Regions from separate parts of the Pseudomonas sp. RSB 5.4 genome, predicted to be linked through region 2. Evidence: riboswitches for the same ligand, from Rfam matches in the RefSeq annotation. Region 2 holds a riboswitch; the other holds the start of a gene.

Region 1 (4,814 bases), 1.6 Mb from region 2:
GCCGCCGGTATCTCGTTGCCGCGCTCCACCCGCGAGATGATCGTGATGCAGGCGCCGAATGTCGGCAAAGAGGGGTTGCAGGCCGGCGACCTGATCTTCTTCGCCACCAACGGCGGCTCGCAGGTCAGTCATGCGGGGATCTACGTCGGGGAAGGGCGTTTCGTGCATGCGCCGGCGACGGGCGGCACGGTGAAGCTGGACAGCCTGTCGAAGGCGTACTGGCAGAAGGCGTATCTGAGTGCCAAGCGGGTGTTGCAGCCGGAGCACCTGGCGCATAACCCGTAAACGTTGAAAATCTAAATGTGGGAGCGGGCTTGCTCGCGAATGCGGTGTGTCATTCACCCATGATGTTGAATGACCTGGTGCTTTCGCGAGCAAGCCCGCTCCCACATTTGTTATGTGTCGGGCCCTGATTTATTTAGCGGACGACACCCGCCACACCTTGTTCCCCACATCATCCGCCACCAGCAAACCACCTTGCTGGTCGATCACCACGCCCACCGGGCGGCCCAAGGCGTTCTCATCCTTGTCGAGGAACCCGGTCAGCACATCGATCGGTTGTCCGTTCGGTTTGCCGGCGGCGAACGGTACGAAAATCACTTTGTAGCCACTGTGCGGTTTGCGGTTCCACGAGCCGTGCTGGCCGATGAAGGCGCCCTCCTTGAATTGCGCCGGCAGGCTGTTGCCATCGGCGAACGTCAGGCCCAGCGAGGCGGTGTGCGGGCCAACGGCGTAGTCCGGGGCGATGGCTTTGGCCACCAGATCCGGATTCTGCGGTTTTACTCGCACATCCACGTGTTGACCGTAATAGCTGAATGGCCAGCCGTAAAAACCGCCGTCCTTGACCGAGGTGATGTAGTCCGGCACCAGGTCGCTGCCGATTTCGTCACGCTCATTCACCGCTGTCCACAGCGCACCCGTGGTGGGTTCCCAGGCAAGACCGTTGGGGTTGCGGATGCCCGAGGCGAAAATCCGGTGGTTGCCGGTGGCACGATCGACTTCCCAGATCGCTGCGCGACCTTCTTCTTTATCCAGACCATTCTCGCCGACGTTGCTGTTCGAACCGACGGTGACGTAAAGCTTGCTGCCGTCCTTGCTGGCGATGACGTTCTTGGTCCAGTGGTGGTTCAGGGTGCCGCCCGGCAGGTCGGTGACCTTGATCGGCTGCGTCTTGATCTCGGTCGCGCCGGGTTCGTAGTGGAAGCGCAGCAGGCGATCGGTGTCAGCGACGTACAGGTCATTGCCGACCAGGGTCATGCCAAACGGCGAATTGAGGTTTTGTAGAAACACCGTGCGCGTTTCGGCCACGCCATCGTGGTCGGCGTCGCGCAGCAGGGTGATGCGGTTCGGGCTCGGCACGCCAGCACCGGCCTTGCCCATGACTTTCTTCATCACCCAGCCACGAATGCCGGTGCTGTCATCGGGTTTCGGTGGGGCGTTGGTTTCCGCCACCAGCACGTCGCCGTTGGGCAGGACATAGAGCCAGCGCGGATGGTCGAGGCCTTCGGCAAACGCTGCCACTTGCGTGCCGGCTGCAGCGGTCGGTTTGCCGCCGGCGGGCCAGCCGATCGCCGGGGCGATGTTCACCGTCGGGATCAGGGTTTTGTTCGGTTCAGGCAGTTTCGGTGACGGGCCGGTGCCGTCGGAAACTTGCAGGCTGGAGGATTCACCACAGGCGGCGAGCCCTCCGGCGAGGGCGATGACGAGAGCGAGTTGGGTTTTGCGCATTACTGATCTTCCCTATGAATGCATGCCTAATCATAGAGGAGCGCGCGCACCCGATGGTTCAACCGCTCAACCGCGGGCCTCTTTGAACAGCACGGCGATGCCCGGGTGATAGTTGCCCGCTTCGCTGCGCAATTTGCGGTAGGCATAGGGGAAATACCAGGCTACTGCGCAGCAGTGTTCCTTTTGCAGGTCGTCAACCATGTCCTGCAACTCTTCGGGGCTGGCGCTGTGCTGGGCCTTCTGCGGGGCGACGAACAGGCAGCCGAGCTTGAGGTCGCTGGCAAAACTGATGCGTTTGGCGTCGCTGGTGATCTCCAGCAGAGCCTGGGTCAGGTTGAGGTTGTTGACTCGCGGCCAGCGCTGGGTCGCCTGAAGGTAGGCGCGGTCTTCGGCCCCGGCGATGAACAGGTCGGCGCGGGCGTTGCGTTCGCCGTCCTCGTTCTGTTTGCGGGTGGCGGTATCGCAAAGGGTTACCAGCTCGGCCATCCATGCCGCCGCGGAGAGCAGTCCGAGATTGGCTTTCTCGTCATGCCAGTAAGGGGTGTCGTTGTCGCCGCGTACAGCGTTGTAGCGGTCGATACAGTCAAACCAGCGTTCAAGCATCGGGCGCAGGAATTCCAGGCGCGGGTTGCTGATGATCATGCCTTGCATCGTCATCATCCTTATTGTTGTGATGTGCTTTTTCAACCAAAAGCATGGCTCTTTGATATCACTTGTCTCAGTGTGGCACAAGATTGGCGTCAGATAATTGATCGGCGGCAGTTATTCGCCCGAGGGCCCCCTCTTTAATTGACGCTCCACCCCCAACCCTCTAACCTTCGCGGCTTGTTTCAGGTGCTCTGTGACCTGTGTCGACAGAGTGAAACAGGGAAGCCGGTGAGGGTTGTCTTCAGGCGAAGAACGATCACGATCCCGGCGCTGCCCCCGCAACGGTAAATGAGTGAAAACTGTGCATTGAGCCACTGTGTCGACGACGCGGGAAGGCGCGCAGTCAGGCGATTCGCCGCTCATGAGCCCGGAGACCGGCCTGATCCATCCAGCGGCATCACGGTGGGCGATGCCAGGCTTTTTGCCGTCTATTCTTGTGCCTGCCCGCCGTTATCCAGCCTCAACGGAGAGCTCCCCCATGACCGATTCCCCCGAGCGCGACGAACGCCATCTGGCGCGTATGCAGCGCAAAAAAGCCGTGATCGACGAACGCATCGCCAATTCGCCTGACGAATGCGGCCTGGTGCTGGTGTTGACCGGCAATGGCAAAGGTAAAAGCAGCTCGGCGTTCGGCATGCTCGCCCGCGCCATGGGCCACGGCATGCAGTGCGGCGTGGTGCAGTTCATCAAAGGTCGCAACAGCACGGGCGAAGAACTGTTCTTCCGCCGCTTCCCCGAGCAAGTGCGCTTTCACGTGATGGGCGAGGGCTTCACTTGGGAAACCCAGGACCGCCAACGTGACATCGCCGCCGCCGAAGCCGCGTGGGCCGTATCCCGCGAGTTGCTGCGCGATCCGTCGATTGGCCTGGTGGTGCTGGACGAGCTGAATATCGCGCTCAAGCACGGCTACCTCGATCTGGATCAGGTGCTCAGTGACTTGCAGGCGCGTCCGCCGATGCAACACGTGATCGTCACCGGTCGCGCGGCCAAGCCGGAAATGATCGAGATGGGCGATACCGTCACCGAAATGGGCATGCTCAAACACGCCTTCCAGGCCGGCATCAAAGCGCAGAAAGGCGTCGAACTTTGAATCAACCACGTCACTGCCCGGCGGTACTCATCGCCGCGCCGGCCTCCGGTCAGGGCAAGACCACCGTCACTGCCGCGCTCGCTCGCTTGCATCGCAACCAGGGGCGCAAGGTGCGCGTGTTCAAGTGCGGCCCGGACTTTCTCGACCCGATGATTCTCGAGCGCGCCAGCGGTGCGCCGGTGTATCAACTGGACATGTGGATGGTCGGCGAGCAAGAAAGCCGCCGCCTGTTGTGGGAAGCCGCCGCCGAAGCCGATCTGATCCTGATCGAAGGCGTGATGGGCCTGTTCGACGGCACGCCGTCCAGCGCCGATCTGGCGCGGCATTTCGGCGTGCCGGTACTCGGCGTGATCGACGGTACCGCCATGGCCCAGACCTTTGGCGCGTTGGCGCTGGGGCTGGCGCGTTATCAGCCGGATCTGCCGTTCGCTGGCGTGCTGGCCAACCGTGTCGGCACTTTGCGTCATGCGCAATTGCTCGAAGGCAGCCTCACCGAAGGTTTGCGCTGGTACGGCGCATTGTCCCGGGAAACCGGGATCGAGTTGCCGAGCCGCCATCTCGGTCTGGTGCAGGCCAGTGAACTGAATGATCTGGATCTGCGTCTCGACGCCGCCGCCGAAGCCTTGGCCAGCAGTTGCGAGGTAGCGCTGCCACCGGCCGTGGCATTCGCCGCGCCCGAAGTGATCCCTGCTGAACCGCTGCTCGACGGCGTGCGCATTGCTGTCGCTCGCGATGAGGCTTTTGCCTTCACCTATGGCGCCAGTCTCGATCTGCTGCGGGCGATGGGCGCCGAGTTGAGCTTCTTCTCGCCGATCCGCGATACCCAACTGCCCGAGGCCGACAGTCTGTATCTGCCCGGTGGTTACCCGGAATTGCACCATGTCGCGCTGGCGCAAAACACCTCGATGCTCGACGCGATCCGTGCGCACCACGCCGCCGGCAAGCCGTTGCTCGCCGAATGCGGCGGCATGCTCTATCTGCTCGACGCGTTGACCGACGTTGACGGCACCCGTGCCGAACTGGTCGGGCTGCTGCGCGGTGAGGCGGTGATGCAAAAACGTCTGGCGGCACTGGCACTGCAAGCGGTGGATTTGCCGGAAGGTTCGTTGCGCGGTCACACCTATCACCATTCCCTGACCAGTACCGAGCTGACGCCGATTGCCCGAGGCCTGAGTCCGAATGGCGGGCGCGGGGCGGAGGCGGTTTATCGGGAGGGGCGGATGACTGCGTCGTACGTGCATTTCTACTTTCCGTCGAATCCGACTGCGATTGCCGCATTATTTGCGCCAGACCTCAAGGTCGCCTTCGCGAGCAAGCTCGCTCCCACAGGGGATCGCGTTTCTTGAGC
Region 2 (4,814 bases):
AGACCGGCGATCATCATCCGTCCGTCACGGCACATCGGATCGTTTTGCGGCGCGCCCCAGCGTTCCAGCACTGCCGCGCGATTGGCTTCCGGCAGCGCGTTGAACATCGCCAGATAGGCGTCCATCGCCAAGCTTTGCTGGCACGGACGCAGGTCAATGCTATCGAGGTCATTGCTGACGCCGCCGAGCAATTGCTGGATCAACGCGGTGCCGCTGTCCGGCAACTCAGCGGCCAGCGGAAAACCTTCCGCCTGCAACGCCCGCAGGATATTCAACGCTGCCGCTGGTGTGTCGAGACCGACGCCATTGCCGATCCGACCATCGCGGGTCGGGTAGTTAGCGAGGATCAGCGCGATGCGTTTTTCCGCGTTCGGCAGCCGCGCCAGATCGCTCCAGCGCCGGGCCAGTTCGGCGACGAAATCCATGCGCTCGGGTTGCGCCCGGTAGCAGACCACGTCGGACTGACTGCGCTCACTGCGCCAGGCCAGATCCTTGAAGCTGATCGGACGGCTGATGATGCGCCCATCAAGTTCCGGCAAGGCGATGTGCATCGCCAGATCCCGTGGCCCGAGGCCCTGCTCGCTGTCGCGCCAGCCCGGTTCGTTGTCTTGGGCGCAGATCGCCTGAATCACCGGAATATTGCGCCGGAACGGCCGCAGGTGCGGGGCTTCCGGACTGGATTGCGCGAAGCCGGTGGTGTTGAGAATCACCGCCGCCTCGACCTCATCCAGCCAGTCCTCGACCACACTCAGGCAGCCGGGTTCTTTCAGGCTGGCGACGGCAATCGGCAACGGATTAAGCCCCGCCGCCTGCAAGCGCTGGCAGAACACATCGATGAACGCGGTGTTGGCCGCTTGCAAATGCGAGCGATAAAACAACACCGCCGTCACCGGGCGACCCGGCTGCCAATCGGCTTGCCAGTCGCTCAGTGCGGCGGTGTTTTTCTGTGGGTGGTAAATCGCCGTACGCGGCAGCGCTTGCGGCTCGCCCCAGGCGTAATCCCGCGCCAGCCAGCGGTTGGCCAGACAACGAAAGAAATCCAGCGCATTGCCCATGCCGCCCTGACGCAGGAACTGCCAGAGGCGGTCGCGATCTTCGGCGGGCACGGTGCTCAGGTCGCTGAGTTCCGGGTCGGGACGGTCATCACCGGGCACCAGAATCACCTGCACGCCGCGCTCGGACAATTCCACCAGACGCTCGACGCCGTAACGCCAATAGGCGATGCCGCCGTGCAGCGAAATCAGAATGACCTTGGCGTGACGCAACACCTCATCGACATACAGATCGACCGAGGCGTGATTCTGCACCTGCATCGGATTGGCCAGGCGCAGGCTCGGGTAATCCTCGGGCAGTTGCTGCGCCGCTTCGGCGAGCAGCGCCAGGCTGGAATCGCCGCTGCACAGGATCACCAGCTCGGCGGGGGTTTGTCCAAGGTCGGCAATGTTGTCATCCGACACGAAACCGCCGGGCTGGGTCCTGAGCAGGTGCATGGCTTAAACGCTGAGCGCGGCGCGCAGTTGCGCTTCGAGTTGCGCAGCGTCGAGTTCCTGACCGATCAGCACCAGACGGGTGACGCGCGCCTCGTCAGCGCCCCACTGACGGTCGAAGTGCTTGTCGAAACGCGTGCCCACGCCCTGAATCAACAGGCGCATCGGCTTGTTCGGAATCGCCGCGAAGCCCTTCACGCGCAGGATGCCGTGCTTGACCACCAATTGCGTCAGCGCGTCGAGCAGCAGGCTTTCGTCGGCTTGCGGCAGTTCGATCGAGATCGAATCGAAGGCGTCGTGATCGTGGTCATCGTGATCGTCATCACCGTCGTGGTGGTGGTCGTGATGACTGTGGCGGCTGTCGATGTGTTCTTCAGAGCCGGCGCCGAGGCCGATCAGCACGTCCAGCGGCAGGCGACCGTTGCTGGCTTCGATGATTTTTACTGCGGGCGGCAGTTCTTCGGCGACTTCCAGGCGTACGCGAGCCAGATCTTCCGCGCTGGTCTGGTCGGCCTTGTTCAGGATCACCAGGTCGGCGCTGGCCAGTTGGTCGGCGAACAACTCATGAAGTGGCGATTCGTGATCGAGGTTCGGATCGAGTTTGCGCTGGGCATCGACCTGATCCGGGAACGCGGCAAACGTGCCAGCGGCCACGGCCGGGCTGTCGACCACGGTGATCACCGCGTCAACGGTGCAGGCGCTGCGGATTTCCGGCCACTGGAACGCTTGAACCAGCGGTTTTGGCAGGGCCAGGCCAGAGGTTTCGATCAGGATGTGGTCGAGATCGCCGCGACGGGCGACCAGTTCGCGCATCACCGGGAAGAATTCTTCCTGAACCGTGCAGCACAGGCAGCCGTTGGCCAGTTCATAGACGCGGCCGGTGGCTTCTTCTTCGGTGCAGCCGATGGTGCATTGCTTGAGGATTTCACCGTCGATGCCCAGTTCGCCGAACTCGTTGACGATCACGGCGATGCGACGGCCCTGAGCGTTGTCGAGCATGTGTCGCAGCAAGGTGGTTTTGCCCGAGCCGAGAAAACCGGTGACGATGGTGACGGGGAGTTTGGCCAGTGTTTTCATCGGATGCCCTTTGGCAAGGTGGCGGGCATACGGGACGAGATCCGCTGCGAACGCGCGCGCGGAAGAATTCGCCACCGGATCACCCCGCCCGGTTGTAGTGAGAAATCTGTGACGAGGCAGGTCTCCTGGCTGACGGTGTTCAGGCCTTGGGCCCGGCATTCGCTGCGCCTTCCCGCTGGCTCTGTGGATTGAGCTGGCAGTGGCGTGGCAACGAATTTCACCGTTCACAGTTGCGGGGGCAGCCGCGGCTTTGACCGCGTTCCCTTCTTAGCTTCGGCGTGGGCCGAAGAACCTCGAAAGCGCAAGGCTACGCATGGCTTGAGGATGGGTCAATGTTTGGATTGGGGGCATATCCGTTTCTGCGGGTGTCGCCGCTGGCGGTTTCGCTCTTACAGCGAGTCACCTTTTCCAAACGCCGAAAAGGTAACCCAAAAGGCTTTGCCCCGGCGTACGGCACTTCGCTGAGGCTCAGTGTTCCCTCGCTACGGTGCCCATCAGGGGGCATCGCCTCCGGTTTGCTTCGCTGCACCTCCTCTCGATGGATGCGGCTTCGCCGCATGGCGCTGCGCGCCTACCCCCCTGATGGACACCTTCGCTCGGCCTGCCGAAGGGGCTGAAGATCAAAAGCCACATCAAAAGCCACATCAAAAACCAAAGCCAAAGCAGATCAAAAGATCACAGCCTTCGGCAGTTCCTGCATGGCACTGGATGCATTCAGTTAGAAATTGGTCGGCTGACAGGCCGCCTTCGCGAGCAAGCCCGCTCCCACAGTTGGGCCAGGTGCATCAGCAAGAGATTGGTCGGCTGACAGGCCGCCATCGCCAGCGGGCTGGCTCCTACAGTCTAGATTGCGTGCAGCCCTGCGGCGAAGCCGCCCCACTCAACACAATGAGCGTTAGCTCGAGTACCGCTTTTGATTTTGATCTGAGGGCCCGTCGGCAGGCTGAGTGGAGGGATTTATCCGGGGGTGGGAGCGTAGCGACCGTTTGGCGCAGCCAAACACAGCGAGAGGAGGTGCAGCGAAGCAAACCGTAGGCGCTGCCCCCCGGATGAATCCCGGAGCGAAGGAACCCGAGCCTAGGCGAGGGCCGAACGTCAGGGCATAGACCTTTTGGTTACTTTTGGGGCGTTTGCCAAAAGTGACCCGCCGTAAGGGCGGAACCCTAAGAGGCCGTTACCGCAGCAACGGATATACCCACCCCACTCAATTGACTCAAATCCCCAACCCATGCTCTCCTACACAACTTGTTACGGGTGCCCTTCACAGGGTGAAACGGGAAACCGGTGAATCATGTGCTTTACTCAAAGCCATGTCAGTCCGGTGCTGCCCCCGCAACGGTAAGCGAGCGAAGCGTCAAATCCACTGTGCCGTACGGCATGGGAAGGTGATGCTTGCAGGTCGGCCTGACGCCAACCCCTCGTGAGCCCGGAGACCGGCCCGCAACACACAGTGCGCATTTTGCGTCGCTGAACATAACAAACCCGCGGTGGGCGGGCGCTGTTCGAACCTCTGCGTGCCCGACTCGCAGGGGTTTTCATGCGCTCTATCAACCCGCTGACACTCCAGAGGGAAGCGCCATGTCAATCATCAGCAGCACCGGCAGCAACACCGACAAAATCTCCAGCACCTCCACGTTGAGCCAACGCCTGACCGCCGCCATTTTCGCGTCGATCCTGGGTGCAAGCCTCGTGTACTTCGCCGGCTTCTCGCACATCGAAGCGGTGCACAACGCCGCTCACGATACCCGCCACAGCGCCGCGTTCCCGTGCCACTGAGACCTGCCGACATGATCAAGCGTATTGCGCAAACCGCAGGTTTCACCGGTCTGCTGGCCGCCCTGCTGCTGACTCTGCTGCAAAGTTTCTGGGTCTCGCCACTGATTCTGCAGGCCGAAACCTTCGAGAAGTCCGAACCGGTGGCCGTTCACGAACACGCCGCCGGCACAGCCGCACACACTCACGACGCCGAAGCCTGGGAGCCGGAAAACGGCTGGCAGCGCGTGGTCTCGACCACCGGCGGCAATCTGGTGGTGGCGGTCGGTTTCGCCCTGATGCTCGCGGGTCTATACACCCTGCGCGCACCGACCAAAACCTCGCAGGGCCTGCTCTGGGGCCTGGCCGGTTACGCGACCTTCGTCCTCGCGCCAACCCTCGGCCTGCCGCCTGAACTGCCGGGCACCGCGGCGGCCGATCTGGCTTCGCGGCAAACGTGGTGGATCGGCACCGCCGCCTCCACCGCAGTCGGCCTGG

The links. A riboswitch is a leader RNA that binds a small molecule or an ion and turns the genes downstream of it on or off. The one in region 2 is predicted to bind cobalamin.
Region 1: another riboswitch for cobalamin. It lies ahead of cobO (cob(I)yrinic acid a,c-diamide adenosyltransferase); the one in region 2 lies ahead of cobW (cobalamin biosynthesis protein CobW).

Annotation. Positions count from the first base shown of each region.
Region 1 is NZ_CP146986.1:216,994-221,807, forward strand. Features, by position in the region: gene V9L13_RS00960 (C40 family peptidase) at 1-285, shown strand, start outside; gene V9L13_RS00965 (sorbosone dehydrogenase family protein) at 415-1,728, opposite strand; gene V9L13_RS00970 (hypothetical protein) at 1,795-2,379, opposite strand; cobalamin riboswitch at 2,544-2,774, shown strand; gene cobO (cob(I)yrinic acid a,c-diamide adenosyltransferase) at 2,855-3,466, shown strand; gene V9L13_RS00980 (cobyrinate a,c-diamide synthase) at 3,463-4,812, shown strand.
Region 2 is NZ_CP146986.1:1,849,848-1,854,661, forward strand. Features, by position in the region: gene cobN (cobaltochelatase subunit CobN) at 1-1,490, opposite strand, end outside; gene cobW (cobalamin biosynthesis protein CobW) at 1,494-2,564, opposite strand; cobalamin riboswitch at 2,662-2,875, opposite strand; cobalamin riboswitch at 3,800-4,021, shown strand; gene V9L13_RS08220 (CbtB domain-containing protein) at 4,143-4,340, shown strand; gene V9L13_RS08225 (CbtA family protein) at 4,352-4,814, shown strand, end outside.